DNA from 4 places in the Ruania alba genome. Region 1 is predicted to be linked to each of the others. Evidence: riboswitches for the same ligand, from Rfam matches in the RefSeq annotation. Region 1 holds a riboswitch; each other region holds the start of a gene.
The links. Region 1 has a riboswitch for S-adenosylmethionine ahead of BLU77_RS15850 (methylenetetrahydrofolate reductase). Riboswitches for the same ligand answer to the same signal wherever they lie in the genome.

Region 1 (3,934 bases):
CGGCCGGACTCCACCACACGCCTGTGCCGCATCGCGGACTCCACAAAGTTGGAAGTCACGCTGGCGACGAAGACCTTGATGAATCTCGACATCTTCGAGGACAACCCGGACCTGGCGCAGCCCCCGGAACACGTGAGCCAGGCGCTCGGTTGGGCCGTGGTCAACGGTGCAGCGAATGGCCGCCCCTCCCATGTGTGGACGACGGGAGTGCCGAACACCGACCACGCCCTTGCCATGGTCGCGCATCTGGTCTCTCATGGATGTGTAGCCAACGTCGATGTTCACCCGGCGGTGCTGCTCGGGATCAACCAGCCGCGTGGGAAGACCACGATCGAGGCCGCGCGCGAGGCATTCGACTTCGGAGCGCGCCTGTCTCCGCACTTCGCCGGCACTCAACCGCTGCGATGGGCAGCGTGCCACTTCGCGGAGGAGAGCCGCGAGGCCCGCGCTGGGGACTACCGACAAGCGTGGGAGGAGGTGATGTGGCCACTGACCGGTGCCTATCGGGTGCTCACCCGGGCCGGTGTGCCGGTCGGCGTGGTGAACGACCACCAGCTGGCGAACGGGGAGTTGGACGACTATCAGCTTCTGGTCTTGACCAATCCCGATGAACTGACGGCCGAGCAGCAGGCATCCGTGGATGCGTTCGCGGCATCTGGTGGCACGGTCGTGGTGAACGACCCGTCATGGCCGTGGAGCGACCCGGCGGCCACCGGCGACGCAGAGGACGCGTTCCGAGCTGTGGTCGCGGATCAGTTGTCCGACGCTCCAGTCGTCGTAGCCGAGCGTCCGCAGGACTCGTACGCCTTGGCCTATTCGCGGTCGGACGGTGCTCTGGTCGTCGCGGTGACCAATGACCTCACCTGGTTCCAGACGAACTCCGGCGGCGGTGTGCCTCCCGGGGAAGAGAACCCGGTCGGACCGCCGGCATCGGGCGTCCGCGTGACGTGGCGGGCGGGGATCGGGCTCCCGGCGCCTGCTCAGGTGACCGAGGTGCTGACGGAGACTGTCCTGGACGTGGAAGTCAGTGACGGGATCTGCAGCGTCGTGCTGCCGGACTTCGTCTTCATGGGCCTGCTCGTGGTCGAGGATGACGGTAGGGAACCGGAACCGGCGGCTCCCTACGATGCCGCGCGGCAACACCTCGACGATTACGACGCGGACGGTTCAATCGGCACAGCCGAGTACCGGCGGATCAGAGCGCAGCTGAACTCGGCGGAACGCTTCGCAGATCGAGGTCAGGGGCGGCAGGCCGACCGTGCGCTGGACCGTGCGGTGGACGTGGTGGAGCAGATCGACGATGACGCGGCGCGAGAGCACCTCACGGCGATCGTGACCGACCTGCGCGCACACCTGTAGCCCACGCATCCGGGCGTGACGCGTGGCGCCCTGCGACCGGGGTGCCTACTACCGGGCGGCCGTGGCCGAACCTGCATGCGCCGGTTCGGCCACGGCGCGCGTCTCGGGCTCGGCCGTGTCACGCACTGCGACGGCTCTCGGAGAGCAGCGCGTCCAGCGCGCCCAGATCGTCCAGCAGTGCCATCTCCCGGGTATCCAGCCCGGCCGTGCCGGCGTGGTCGAGCCATTCGGCGTCGGCCAGTGCCGCCAGGACGGCGTCTCGCTCGTCGCGCGCACCCGCCAGGGTGAGGTTCTCATGCAGACGGTCCGTGCGTGCCATTCCGCGTTCCTTCCTGCGTGCTGCGCTTGCTCCCGAGTCTGCACCCGAGCACCGACACCGGGGCGGCCGCCACCCCGAGCACTCTCTGGATCGGCGCCCAATCCCGAAATCAAACGTCGTTTTGCCTGCTGCGTGGTAGCCAGATCGACGTTTGATCTTCGGGTGCTGGTGTTGCCGCATGCCATGGACGGGTGGTCTCAGTCGGTGATACGCGGTGTAGATGCCCTCCCGGACCGGTAGCATCGAGTGCAGACCATCCAGAGCGGCTGAGAGTCCTGGCTCGAGGACGCCGCAGCAACCCCCCAACGGAAGCCTCCCGCGGGGAAGGGTGCTACAGCCAGGTTCGATGGAGTCATCTATGCAGGCACAGATTCACCCACATCCGAACCGTGGCGGTCGCTCATGACGACCGCCACTCTCTACCGCAGCCCTCGCCCGGACCCGTGCGTCTCGTTCGAGCTCTATCCACCGCGCACCCCGAAGGGTGAGCAGACTCTGACCCGCACCGTCGGTGCCCTGGCGGAGATTCAGCCGGACTACTTCTCGGTCACCTATGGGGCTTCCGGGTCCACCCGGAACACCTCTCGTGACCTGATCGGGCGCATCCTGAGCGGCACCCCGGTCACGCCACTGGCTCACCTCACCTGCGTGGGCGCGAGCGAGGAGGACCTCTCCGAGTACGTGAGCTCACTGCTGGAGGCCGGGGTCCGTGACTTCCTCGCCCTGCGCGGTGACCCACCGGCCGGACAACCCGACTGGCGGCCGCACCCGGACGGCCTGACCCGCGCGAGCCAGCTCGTGCACCTGCTGCGGCGCCTCGCCACCGAGCACCTCGGCAGCGACGGCGCCGACGTCAGCATCAGTGTGGCTACCTACCCCGGTGGTTCCTACGACGAGTCCGGTCGCCCGGTGGTGTGCCCGAACGACGTCTCCGCCCTGCTGGAGAAGCAGGCCGCGGGCGCCGACTTCGCCATCACCCAGTTGTTCTACGACGCCAGGCACTACGCCGAACTCGTTCAGGCAGCACGTGCGGCCGGCGTGCACATCCCGATCGTGCCGGGCCTGATCCCGCTCACCGACCCGAACCGGCTCCGCCGCATGGTGGAACTCACCGGTGTGGCCGTGCCCCCGGTGCTTCTCGAGCATCTCGACGAGGCCGCCGACAAGGAGGAGGCCTACCGCCGCGGGCTCGCCGCCAGCGTGCGCCTGGTGCGCGAGGTGCTCGAGACCGGGGCACCGGGCATCCACTTCTACACCTTCAACTCCTCGAGGGCCGTGCTGGACCTGCTGCACGCCTCCGGTCTGCGCTGACCGACTGACCCACGTCACACCCGCCTGATACCCGCCCCCACCTCGCCGAACGCAACGTTGTGCGGCTTCTGCCTCCCCAAAAGCCGCACAAGGTTGCGCTCGGCAGGGTGGTTACTGACACACGTCTGGAGATTGTCATGTCCGATCACCTGCCCGCGTTCCCCGCCAGCACGATCCTCGGTTACCCCCGCATCGGCCCGCGTCGAGAGCTGAAGCGTGCCCTGGAGTCCTTCTGGTCCGGGGCCACCACCAAGGCCGATCTCGCCGAGGCCGGCGCTGCGCTCCGCACCCGCACCCGCACCCACCTGACCGACCTGGGCCTCGACCCGCAGGCCGCCGCGATTCCGTCCGACTTCAGCTACTACGACCAGGTGCTCAGCACCGCTGTGGCCGTGGGTGCCATCCCCGAGCGGTTCGGCATCGATGCCTCCACCCCGATCAGCCTGGCCGACTACTCCCGCCTGGCCCGCGGGGACGCCGAGACCGCCCCGCTCGAGCTCACCAAATGGTTCGACACCAACTACCACTACCTGGTGCCCGAGATCGGTCCGGACACCCCCCTGCGGCACGCGCCCGGCTCGGCGCCGGTGGCGGAGTTCGCCGAGGCCCAGGCGACCGGCGTGCACACCCGGCCGGTCGTCGTCGGGCCGGTCACCCTGCTGGCTCTGGCCAAGGGGACCGATCCGCTCGCCCGGCTGGACGAGCTGGTGGCCGTGTACCAACAGCTGCTCGCAGAGCTGGCGGCCGCGGGCGCCACCTGGGTGCAGCTCGACGAACCCGCTCTGGTCAGCGACAACGGCGCGGTCCCCGCAGCGCAGCTCGGTGAGGCCGCTGACCGCGCCTACCGCACTCTCGCCGCCACCGCCGACCGCCCCGGGATCCTCGTCGCTGCCCCGTACGGTGACCTTCGGGAGCGCTTCGCCACGCTCGCCGGCACGGGCGTGG
Region 2 (3,934 bases), 330 kb from region 1:
GGCTCCCGCAGGCCCACGTCCACCACGGTGCGTTCCTCGGGGACCCCGGCCGGCGGGTGGTCGGCGCTGAGCTGCACGTGGAACGGGCCGGCCGGCAGCATCGCCCGCTCCACCGCCACCAGGTAGGAGTGCGGGTTGGCGTCGTCGGTGCAGGCACCGGGGCTGCCGGGGACCACGATCTGCCCGTGCAGCACGCCATCGGTCACGGCCACCCCGTCGAGCCGGATCGGGCAGCTGGAGCCGTACATCGCCCCGAACCACACCACGATCTCGTCGGTGAAGCTCACCTCCGGACGCTCACCGCTCATCCCTGCGCGGTCCCAAAGCTGCTCGTACTGGGCGAGAGTGGTGGCCACTCCGGTGCGGTAGACCTCACCGGTGTGCTCGTCGCCGAGGAGGCGCCAGCCCTCACCCTCGGTCGGCTGATCGCCGGCCGGCACGATGTCGGCCGGGTGGCGGCCGGAGACACAGATCGGTTCAGTCGCGAACGGCTCCAGCGCCGTGAGGTTCTCCTCGGTGAGCGCCGTCACCTCCACCGACACCCCCCGCGGTCGATCGCCACCCCGAGCTCAACAGCACGCCCTCGGGTGTCTCGGTATGGATGCGATCGGCCAGTGCGGTCAACTCGGCTTCGGTGTGCTCGGCCGCGACCACCGCCACACCCTCATCGGGGAACTGCTCCGCGGCCTCGGCACGGCGCTGGTCGACGTCCTCGGTGAACGCCACCGTGACCCAGCCGTTGCGCTCGCGGTCGATCCACACCCCGGCGAACCCCGGCAGGTCGAGCGCCCATGCCTGCACCTGCTCCACCGGTTGGTCGTTGCCCACGTACACGGGCTCGTCGCGGTAGTCCCCCTCCGGTGCGCGCAGCACCTCCGCCGTTTCACACGCCGGGAGACCGTCGGCCGCGCCGGCCCCGGGAGCGGCAGTCCCAGCATCCGGGGCCGTCTGCCCGCAGGCGGTCAGGACGAGCACGCCGACGGCGCACCCCGCCATGGTCATCAGTCCTGCGTTGCGCATGCGTGCCCTCCGCTCCTCTCATGTGGTGTGTGTTCCGACGGCGGCCGGTGTTGCACGATCGTGGGAACCACCGTGGCCCGTCTGACCCACCGACGGCGGTGTGTCACTCTGCCGGTGGTGTGTCAGACTCGCTGCCCGCGATGTGACCTGACGTGACAGGTCCGCGCATCGGCGCCTACCATGCTCGGGACCCATCCAGAGCAGCTGAGAGATCTGGCTCGATGACGCTGCAGCAACCACTCCGGTGCTACCGCCAGAACCCGATGGAGGAGATATGACGTACGCAGGAGACCTCACCCCGACGGACGCCTGGCAGTTCCTGATCGACCATTCCGACGCTGCGCTGGTGGACGTGCGCACCCGCGCCGAGTGGTCGTTCGTGGGCGTACCGAACACCCGGCCGATCGACCGGCCCACCGCGCTGGTGGAGTGGAACACCTTCCCCGACGGCGCCCGCAACGCCCGCTTCATCGACCAGCTCACCGAGGCCGGGTACGAGCCCGGCGACGGGAAGCCGCTGGTGTTCATCTGCCGCTCCGGGCAGCGCTCCATCGCCGCCGCCGAGGCCGCGACCGCTGCGGGCTTCGGCCCGGCCTACAACGTGACCGACGGGTTCGAGGGCCCCACCGACACCGAGGGGCACCGCGGGTTCAAGGGGTGGCGCGCGGACGGGCTGCCCTGGGTGCAGAGCTGAGCGGGGAAATTCAGTGAGTGATCCCCGCCCGCAGTCGTCCCTGCCCGACGGGCTCGGCCCGGCCACGCTCGCCGTCCGCGGCGGTCAGCAGCGCACCGAGTTCCGGGAGACCTCCGAGCCACTGTTCCTCACCCAGGGGTACACCTACGACCGAGCGGCCGACGCCGAGGCGGCCTTCCTCGGTGAGGCCGACCGGTTCATCTACTCCCGGTACGGCAACCCCACCGTCTCCGCGTTCGAGGAGCGCCTGCGCCTGATCGAGGGCGCCGAGGCGTGCTTCTCGACGGCGACCGGCATGTCCGCCGTGTTCACCTCGCTCGCGGCGCTGGTCTCCTCGGGCAGCCGGATCGTGGCCGGGAACGCGCTGTTCGGGTCCACCTTCGTGGTGCTCAACGACATCCTCGGCAAGTGGGGCGTCACGGTCGACTACGTCAACGCCCACCGCATCGAGGAATGGCAGGCCGCGCTGGCCACCCCGGCCGATGTGGTGCTCTTCGAGACTCCCTCGAACCCGATGCAGGACATCGTGGATGTGGCGGCGGTGACCGAGCTCGCGCACGCCGCCGGTGCCACGGTGATCCTCGACAATGTGTTCGCTACCCCGATCCTGCAGAAGCCGCTCGAGTTCGGTGTGGACGTGGTGGTGTACTCGGCCACCAAGCACATCGACGGCCAGGGCCGGGTGCTCGGCGGTGCGATTCTCGGGCCCCGGGACTATGTGGAGGGCCCGGTGAAGCAGATGATCCGCAACACCGGCCCCTCGTTGAGCCCGTTCAACGCCTGGGTGCTGCTCAAGGGCCTGGAGACGCTCGCGGTGCGGGTGCGGGCACAGACCGCCGCCGCGCTGGAGATGGCGCAGTGGTTGGAGAGCCGGCCGAGGGTGCGCGGGGTGCGCTACCCCTTCCTGGACTCCCACCCTCAGGTGGCCCTGGCGAAGGAACAGATGACCGGCGGAGGCACCGTGGTCACCCTGGACCTGGACATTGACGGCTCCCCGGAGGAGATCAAGACCCGCAGTTTCGCCTTCCTCGACTCCCTGCAGTTGGTGGACATCTCGAACAACCTGGGCGACGCGAAGTCGCTCATCACCCACCCAGCCACCACCACCCACTCCAAGATCGCCCGGGAGGAGCGTTACGCCGTCGGGATCACCGACTCCACGGTGCGCCTCTCGGTGGGGCTGGAAGAGGTGGCGGACCTGCAGGCGGACCTGACCCAGGCACTGCGCACCTTCTGAAATGAAACGTCGATCTGGCGATTGAGTCGGGCAGGCGCAACAACCAGATTGACGTGCGATTCTCAGATCAGGCCGGTGTGCAGCCCGTGGGTGGCGGCACCCGTCCGTGAGGTCTGCCCGAGCTTGGTGAGGATGTTCGCCACGTGACGATGCACCGTGTGCTCGCTCAGGACGAGGGCAGCCGCGATCTCCGCGTTGCTCATCCCGCGCGCCACCAGGGTGAGCACCTCACGCTCCCGAGCCGTCAGGGGGCTGGCCCCGGGAAGGTCGAGGGCGCGCACGAGCCGGCGGGCACGGGCGAGGTCATCCCCGGCTGACAGTTCCGAGAGCACCTGCAGCGCGTGGCTGAGATGGCGCCGGGAAGCGCTCCTGTCCCCGGTGGCTGCGAGCGCTTCGGCGAGCGCGAGGCGCGTGTGCGCCTCGTCGAAGCGCAACCCCTCCGCGTCGAAAGCCTGCACGGCCTCGGTGAGCATCGGGACAGCCTCCGCGGGACCGACGAGCAGTGCGCCGGCCGCTGACGCTGCCGCCGTCAGTGACCGGCTCCCGGTGAACTCTGCGATCTGGCGCAGCTCGGCCACATACGCGCCGGCGGCTTCGGCCTCGCCGGCCGCCGTGGCGATCACGGCTGCCGAAGGGAGCACCTCGGCGCGCGCCATCCGACCGTGCGCGGGCAGTCGGTGGAGCAGCCCGCGGATGGCGGTCCAGGCGTTCGTGGCGTCGCCGCGGGCGAGCTGCATGCGTGCCTGTCCGATGATGGAGAGGGGGTGGAACTCGGCCTGCGCGAAGAGCGCCTCGGCCTCGTCGAACCGCCCCTGCCGACGGCGCAGCTCGCCCAGCTGCGCGACGGCCTCCAGGCGTGAGACGCGCCGGGAGGTGGACAGGCGCTCCAGCACCGCGGTCAGCTCACGTTCCGCGTCGTGCCAGGATCCGCAGGCGACCTGGACCGACGCGTGCTGGCTGCGGCAGACGTTGAACAGCGGTGT
Region 3 (3,934 bases), on a different contig from region 1:
CGGCACCCTTCGCAGCACGGGCAAGGTCACCGACACCAGCAGTCGCCTGCTCGTCCGTGACCTGGGTCGGGTCCTGAGTATCCACGCTCATCCCGCCAGGATACGACCCGCCGGCACTCACTCGCCGCGACCGGGACGACGGTGATACGTCGGGTGAGGTGCCCATATCGCGGGGCCTGACGCATCACCGTCGACTCAGCTGGTCGCTTCGCGCGGGAGCCTGGTGCTCTGCGCTCGACGGAGGGCTCGCGCACCGGCCAGCGAGATGATCGCGGCTGAAGACGCCCCCACGATCGTGACGGCGAAGGCCGGGGTGTACCCGCCCCAGTCGGCGAGCCGCCCGGCCGCGCTCGAGCCGATCGCGTACCCGAGGCCGGTCGCAGCGGCGAGCAACGTCATCGCGGCACCGAGCCGGCTCGGCGGACTGATCCGCTCAGCCAGGGTGAAGGTGGTGATCATCGAGGGGGCGACGGCGAGGCCGAGGACGACCAGCACCGGGACGAGCCCGCCGATGGAGGACACCAGCAGCAGCGGCAGGCTCAGTACCGCCAGAGCAACCGTGAACAGACGCAGTCGATTCTCGTACCGGAACGCCTCGGGCACCGCGACGACGGCCAGACCGGCCGTCACCGAACCGATCCCGAGCAACGCGTGCAGCAGACCAGTCAGGCCCGGCTCCCCCGCCTCGGTGGCGAGCACCGAAGCCCCCGCCTGGACCGACCCGAAGATCATCCCGATTGTGAGCTGGGCGAACACCAGCACGAACAGCACCGCCGGCAACCGCACCGCAGCGACCGAACGGTCCGGCTTCGGCACCACCGTGGCCGTGGGGTGCAGGGCGAACCACAGCCCGAACACGCCGAGCAGCACACCAGCGGTGATCAACGCCGCAGACGGGTTCAGAATCGCCGCCACCACCCCGACCAGGGCCGGCCCGAGCACGAAGCTGGCCTCGTCGGCTGCGCCCTCGTAGGAGAAGGCTGCATCGACCATCCGCTGCTCCGCCCTGCCCGAACGTCGTGCGATCGGGCGCCATCGCACCCGCGCCATCGTCCCGACCTGAGGCAGGAACGCGCCGCTGGCACCCGCGATCAGCACGAGCGGCCACCACGCTTCGCCCGAGGTGTAGCTCGCGGCAGCGAGCACGAGCCAGATCAGTCCGGCGGCGCCCACCACCGACTGCACGAGCAGCACCCGGCGCTGTCCCACCCGGTCGGTGAGCGCACCGGCCAGTGGGGAGGCCACCGCGTTCACGACGGCGGTCGCACCGGCCGCGGCACCACCGGCACCGTAGGAACCGGTCACCGCTGAGACCAGCAGCAGCGCACCGATCTGCGACATCGCCAGCGGGAGGCGGGCGAGGAAGGCGATGATCACGTAGATCGCGCCGGTGAGGGAGAACAGGTTCCGGTAGGAACTCAGCGGGGACATTCATGCTCCAGGGTGCGACGGTGTGCGCACCACCCCACCGCTGGTGCGCGCCATGCCCTGGTCGACGCCGAAGCCCGACCGCAGCAGCAATGCTACGCCCTGATCCGCAGAATCCGACGTCGGCCGGCTGTCGCCCGCCTCACACCGAGGCGCCACGACCTCCAGGTCGACGTCGGATTCTGGTCAGGCGGTGGCGTGGCTGCGCTGACGTGCCGGAGTGCGGCGAGTCGTGCGACGTGCCGGCGCCGTGTCCACCGCGGCGGTGCGCGGCTTGCGCAGTCCGCGGGCCTCCAGCTGCGGGATGACCTCCTGCACCAGTGCGACCACGTCGGTGGGCACCGAGGCGGGGATCACGGTGAACCCGTCGGCGGCTCCCCGTGTACCCAGGTGGCCCACAGGTCGGCGAGGTCGGTCGCGGTTCCGATCGAGCGCAGCGGCACCTGTCGCGGCTGGGTCTCCAGCGAGGTGAGCAGGTCCCATCGAGCCCGCGCACTCGGGGCGTCGGCGGAGATCACGGCGTGCACATCGACGAGCACCTGCACATCGTCGGGGTCGCGGCCCCACTCGGCGGCAGCCTCACGGATCGCGGTCCGGGCGGCCCGGGCCTCCTCGAAGGTGGCCACGCTGATCCGGGCGATGTCGCCGCGCGCGGCGGCGAGCTCACCGTCCACTGGGGTACGCACCGGAACCACCACCTGGGGGCGGGTCGTGGCACTGGTGCGCTCCGCCGTCGTGGGCCACGTGCCGATCACGGACTCGACCGCGCGCAGGCTACGCGTGCCGGACTCGGCGACCTCAAGCTGCCAGCCGGCACGACCGGCCGAGGCGCGGTGCACGCTGGCGACCGCTCCGCCGACGTGGTCCGGGCGGCTCCCGGTCAGCGGCACCGTCGCCACCAGGGTGGCCGAGGAGGTGTGCCGGGAGAGGCGGGAGGCGGCGACGGCGCCGTCGAGCCAGTCGTCCCGGCGACGCTGGCCGGCGGCGTGGAAGGTCTCGTCCAAGGCCAGCACGTCGACCCCGCCCTTGTCGGCGAGGGAGGCGAGCCCGGCGAGGCGACCCATGATGAAGGACTCGGCGTCGGAGTCCTCAGCGCGGCGCCATTCGCGCGGTGCGCCGGCGCCGGAGAGATCGAGGGCGATCAGGGAGGTGGGACGAGCAGCGGATGCAGCAGACATGGGAAGTGTCCTTTTCAGCGAGAGGCCGGGGGCTCGATCGCCTGATGCACGCTGGTGGTGTCACGCCACCGGCAGGTGTGCACCTGGGGACCGAGGGTGATGCCGAAGGGGCAAGAACGCCCGAGACATCGGATGGAGCTCGGCTCAGGCCGGCATGCGACAACAGCACATGACACAGGGGGTGACGCTCAGTGCGGGCCGTTCGGGCACTGTGGTCCAGTCCTGGATCATCTGCTGAGGTGTCCTTCTCTCGTTCACCGCATCTGCGGTGCTGCGCTTGCCCCGCACCAGTTGGCCGGGGCCAGGTCGTCACCCGGGGCACCCCACCGCACAGGAGGGTTGCCGGTCAGCTGGCCGGGGCCGTCTCGCTGACACTCAAGACCTTGGTCAGTACTCTACGGACGGTTTGGATGACGTGTCAACCAAATCGTGAGACGTGAGAGACGTCACAGATCACCCGGTGCCGTAGCACTGCACGGCACAGTCGAGCGCGTCGCCACCGAACGCCGTCGCGACCGCCTCGGCCGGGCTGCGCCCGCCGGCGAGCAACTCGTGCAGCCGGGAGAATCGCTCGAGCGCGGCCGTCTCGGCGATGTCGGCCGGCGCCGCCACCACAGTGCGCGCTCCCGCGTGCAGCCACGCCCGCGCCATCCCGAGCGAGCCACCGGCTGCCCCGCACGCGGAGAGGACCACCACGGGCGGCACCCGACCGAAGAGCTCGACGTCGTGTCCGAACAGGTCGCCGTCGGTCAGCTGCAAGGAGGCGAACAGTGGGTGCGCCTCCCGGTCCTGACCGTGGGCGCTCACATGCAGCAGATCCACGTCCGCAGCGAGGGCCTCGGCGTCGTGGCACCGGTCCCCTGCCGTCACCGTGTGCGTGTGCCATCGCTGGCGCACCACGTCCGCCTCCGCGCTTCCGGTGCGGGTACCGGGCCCGACGACGACTCCGACGTCGCCGATCGGGTCGTGCCGATCGCCGTTGCGCAGCCAGGCGCTCGCCGAGGTCGGCACGGTCACCGGGACGTCCGCAGTGCTCGGCAGCTGGCCCCACGGCATCCGAGCCATCACCGCCGGGGCGGTGACGACGAGCGAGGACGCCCCGCATAGCGCGGGCTCGAGGATGTGGTCGAACGCCTCGATCCGCTCCTGGAGAGCGGCCCGCACCACGGGGGTCGCGAGCTGTGCTGCCATCGTCAGGTCCGCGCTGAGACCCCCGAGGAGGCGCGCCATGTGTGCCCACTCGCCGAGGTCGAGGATCTCCTCGCGGTCGCCGAGCGTGAGGGCGATGAGGCGGCCCTCGATCTCCATCAGTGTCACGTAGCGTCCGG
Region 4 (3,934 bases), 310 kb from region 1:
CACGCCCATCACCTCGGCGGTTCCGTAGGAGATGCCCTCCAAGATCGCCCGGTACAGGTGCGCCTCGGTGTGCTGCAGGCCGAAACCGTGGATGACGCCGCGGGCGTACGGATCGGTGTGCGGGCTTCGGTTGCCCTGGAAGTGGTCCAGCACGACGAGCCCGTCGGAGCCGATCGGGATTCCCGCGGCCCGTTCGTTCAGCACGTCATAGACGTCGCACCCGCGCCGTTCTGCCTCGGCCGCGGCATGCCCCGCGAGCTCCCGCCGGAACCATGACACCAGAGTGCCGGTGGCAGCCTGCCCGCCCTCGAGGGTGAACCGCCCCGGCGCGATCGCGTCCGTGAACGCACCCCACAGTCCCGGTACCTCCAGCGGCCGGTCCGTCTGGGCGATCAGCACGTGTGAGGACCCGGTCACCAGTGCCCTCTGCCCTGGGCGCACCACCCCCACGCCGATGGTGGCGGCATAGGCATCGATCGCACCCTCGACGACCGGGATGTCCGGGCGCAGCCCCAGCTCCTCAGCCGCCGCTGCGGTGAGCGGGCCGACCACCTCACCGGGGTGCAGGACCTTACTCGGGTAGCGCTCGAGGATGTCTGCTCCCTCGATCGGGTCATACACCTCAACCGGCCACCCACCGCGGGTGCGGTCATGGAAGTACTTGGCGGCAGCGTGACTGATCGACATGCTCCACTGCCCGGTGAGCCGGTGCGTGAGCCAGTCGGTGCAGTCGCAGATCACCTCGGTGGCGCGCCACACCTCGGGTTCGTGCCTGCGCAGCCACATCACCTTCGGCAGACCCCACTCGGCCGAGACGGGTCGTCCACCGGCATACGGGGGCGCGGTCTCGCTCAGGTGTTCCGCCTGCTCGACCGCACGCAGGTCCATCCAGAGGACGCCCGGGCGCAACGGTGTGCCGTCGCCGCGGGCTGCCACCACGGTCGCGCTGGTGGTGTCCACCGACATCGCGGCGATCGCGCCGGTCGGCAGGCCGGCCGCAGCCACACACCCACGCACCACCCGGACGAGGTGAGCCCACCATTCCTGCGGGTCCTGCTCGGCCCAGCCCGGCCGAGGTGAGCGGGGCGACCAGGCGGAGGTGCACCTGGCCAGCAGGACGCCGTCGGGGGTGAACACCCCGGCGCGTGCACCGCTGGTGCCCAGATCGACGGCGAGCAGGTGGTCGGCGCTCATCTCACCTCTTCGACCGGCAGCGGACGGACACCTCGTGAGACGCCGTTCACCGACGCCGGTGTCTGTGGCATCCTAGACAAGACGGTCATGAGCGCCAGCGATCAGCCCCGGCTAGCTGGCCGGCAACCCTCCAACCGCGGTGGGGTGCCCCGGGTGACGACCAGGCCGGCGTCGAGGTGGCGTCCGGCAAGCGCGGACCCCCTGGGGTCCGGACACCGGAGGAACACATGCCCCAGAATCCCGTTCTCCCCCTCGTCGGCGCTGACACGACAGTCCCGTTGACGGTCCCCCGTGAGGGAGCGACCTCGATCGCGTACGCGAACCTGGATTATGCGGCGAGCGCACCGGCACTGAGCGCGGTGGCGGACGCCGTCGATCGGGCTCTCCCGCTGTACGCGAGCGTGCACCGCGGAGCCGGGTACCTCTCCCAGGTGTCCACGGCCCTCTACGAGCAGTCCCGGATCGCCGTCGGGCGGTTCACCGGCGCCCGTGACGAGGACGTGGTCGTGATCACCCGGAACACCACCGACTCGCTCAACCTGCTCGGCGGGTGCGTGCCCGGCCGGGTGCTGGTGCTCGACATCGAGCACCACGCCAACTTGCTCCCCTGGCAGCGCCACGGCGCGGACGTGCTCGCCGCCCGCGGCACCGTGGCCGAGACACTGGACGCACTGTCCGAGGCGCTGGCCGGCGCCGAGTACGCACTGGTGGCGGTGACCGGCGCCTCGAACGTGACTGGGGAGGCGCTCCCGATCGCTGAGGTAGTCCAGGTTTCCCACGGCGCGGGGGCCCGCGTGGTGGTGGACGCCGCCCAGCTCGCCCCGCACCGGCCGTTCTCACTGGCGGCCACCGGCGCCGACTACGTGGCCATCTCCGGCCATAAGCTCTACGCCCCGTACGGCGCGGGTGCGCTGGTGGGGCGTCGGGACTGGCTGGACGCCGGCACCCCGTACCTCGCCGGCGGCGGCGCGGTGACGAACGTGACCGCCGAGGAAACCACCTGGGAGCCGGCTCCGCAGCGGCACGAGGCCGGCAGCCCGAACGTGATCGGGGCGATCGCTCTGGGCGTCGCCTGTACCCAGCTGGAGGCGGTCACCGCCGAGCTCGCCGCGCATGACACGGCCCTGCGGGACCGTCTGGTGACCGGGCTCGAGGCGATCGATGGGGTCGCGGTGCTGCGCCTGTGGCCGGACTCGGCCGACCCGACCGCGGTGGTCTCGTTCAGCCTGCCCGGCCACGACGCCGGCCTGGTGGCCGCCTACCTGTCCGCCGAGCACGGGGTAGGCGTGCGCGACGGCAGGTTCTGCGCCCATCCCCTGCTGGCCGCACGTGAGCTGGACGCGGGGCTGCGGGCGAGCATCGGGCTGGGCAGCACGGCCGAGCACGTGGACCGGCTGGTGGCGGGCGTGGCGCAGTACCTGAGCACGGGCCCGCAGGCCTCCTACTCCGTGGTGAACGGGCGCTGGCAGCCGGAGGACGACCAGCGCGAGCTGCCCGAGGCGATCGAGCTGCTGCACGATCTGCACGCCGATGCCGGGGCGCCGTCCGTGCTGGCCACGGCCGCGGCCGGAACTGGGTGCGGGCCTGCGCCGAGCGTGGCCGACGTGCTGGCGGGAGCCACGCACTGACCCGTCAACTATCGACGGCGTCCGGAGACCTTCGTGCGAGATGTGGCAGCACCGTTCCCAGGACAGTCGATAGTTGCAGCGTAGATTCGGTGCCATGAGCATGGACGTCCTCGGCGGCCCCTGGGTGCAGCAGACCCTGCAGCTACGCCCCGACGGCACGCACCCGGACCCGGTGGCCACCCTGGTGCACCAGGACGACGCCGGCTCGCGGCCGCGCGCGGTGCTCTACCTGCACGGTTTCACCGACTACTTCTTCCAGGCCGAGCACGCCCAGGGGTGGACCGATACCGGGTTCGACTTCTACGCCCTCGACCTGCGCGACTACGGGCGCTCCATCCGCCCCGGCCGCACGCCGAACTTCGTCACCGATCTGTCCCGCTACGACGAGGAGATCGGCCTGGCGCTGGCACAGATCCGTGCCGCCGGCGCCGAGGAGGTGGTGCTGCTCGGCCATTCCACCGGTGGGTTGATCGCCTCCCTGTACGCCTCGGACCACGGCGGCGTCGATGCCCTGGTGCTGAACAGCCCGTGGTTCGATCTCAACTCCTCCTGGGTGAACCGGGTGCTCACCACCCGGGTGCTGGACGCCGTCGGGCGGTGGCTGCCCGTGCTGCGCGTGAGCACCCTGGGCGAGCCCTACGGGCGCAGCCTGCACACCTCCACCGGCGGCGAGTGGGGGTACGACCTGGCCTGGAAACCGTTCGAGGACGTTCCCGTCTACGCCGGATGGTTGCGGGCGATTCGGCGCGGGCACGCACGAATCGCGCGCGGGCTGGACGTGCACGCGCCGGTGCTGGTGTGCACCGCGGGGCGCAGCGGGCACCCGGACCACCCCACCGACGCTGATCTGGCCGGTGCGGACTGTGTGCTCGACGTGCAGCACATGTGGGACCGGGCGCCGCGCCTGGGCGTGGACGTGACCGTGCGCCGGTTCCAGGGTGGTCGGCACGACCTGGCACTGTCCGCCGAGCCGGTGCGGCAGGAGTATGCCCGCGTCGTGCTGGCCTGGGTGGACACGCGGCTGCCTGCCCTGTGACGGCGGGCCCGCTGGTGCGGCTCGCTATCCTCGCCCCATGACCTCACCTGCCACCCCCGGCGATTCCGCCGGTGTG

Region 2: another riboswitch for S-adenosylmethionine. It lies ahead of BLU77_RS17170 (rhodanese-like domain-containing protein); the one in region 1 lies ahead of BLU77_RS15850 (methylenetetrahydrofolate reductase).
Region 3: another riboswitch for S-adenosylmethionine. It lies ahead of BLU77_RS09370 (LLM class oxidoreductase); the one in region 1 lies ahead of BLU77_RS15850 (methylenetetrahydrofolate reductase).
Region 4: another riboswitch for S-adenosylmethionine. It lies ahead of BLU77_RS17120 (aminotransferase class V-fold PLP-dependent enzyme); the one in region 1 lies ahead of BLU77_RS15850 (methylenetetrahydrofolate reductase).

What each region holds. Positions count from the first base shown of each region.
Region 1 is NZ_FNTX01000002.1:1,187,569-1,191,502, forward strand. Features, by position in the region: gene BLU77_RS15840 (alpha-amylase family protein) at 1-1,359, shown strand, start outside; gene BLU77_RS15845 (hypothetical protein) at 1,478-1,678, opposite strand; SAM riboswitch class I at 1,929-2,031, shown strand; gene BLU77_RS15850 (methylenetetrahydrofolate reductase) at 2,081-2,989, shown strand; gene metE (5-methyltetrahydropteroyltriglutamate--homocysteine S-methyltransferase) at 3,127-3,934, shown strand, end outside.
Region 2 is NZ_FNTX01000002.1:1,513,093-1,517,026, forward strand. Features, by position in the region: gene BLU77_RS17160 (hypothetical protein) at 1-530, opposite strand, end outside; gene BLU77_RS17165 (hypothetical protein) at 478-1,020, opposite strand; SAM riboswitch class I at 1,209-1,290, shown strand; gene BLU77_RS17170 (rhodanese-like domain-containing protein) at 1,295-1,714, shown strand; gene BLU77_RS17175 (O-succinylhomoserine sulfhydrylase) at 1,728-2,951, shown strand; gene BLU77_RS22970 (response regulator transcription factor) at 3,014-3,934, opposite strand, start outside.
Region 3 is NZ_FNTX01000001.1:2,033,627-2,037,560, forward strand. Features, by position in the region: gene BLU77_RS09355 (glutamate-5-semialdehyde dehydrogenase) at 1-91, opposite strand, end outside; gene BLU77_RS09360 (MFS transporter) at 196-1,431, opposite strand; gene BLU77_RS22025 (hypothetical protein) at 1,615-1,770, opposite strand; gene BLU77_RS09370 (LLM class oxidoreductase) at 1,782-2,606, opposite strand; SAM riboswitch class IV at 2,875-2,989, opposite strand; gene BLU77_RS09375 (CHAT domain-containing protein) at 3,060-3,934, opposite strand, start outside.
Region 4 is NZ_FNTX01000002.1:1,501,480-1,505,413, reverse strand. Features, by position in the region: gene BLU77_RS17125 (FGGY-family carbohydrate kinase) at 1-1,194, opposite strand, end outside; SAM riboswitch class IV at 1,278-1,393, shown strand; gene BLU77_RS17120 (aminotransferase class V-fold PLP-dependent enzyme) at 1,422-2,822, shown strand; gene BLU77_RS17115 (alpha/beta hydrolase) at 2,917-3,858, shown strand; gene BLU77_RS17110 (hypothetical protein) at 3,896-3,934, shown strand, end outside.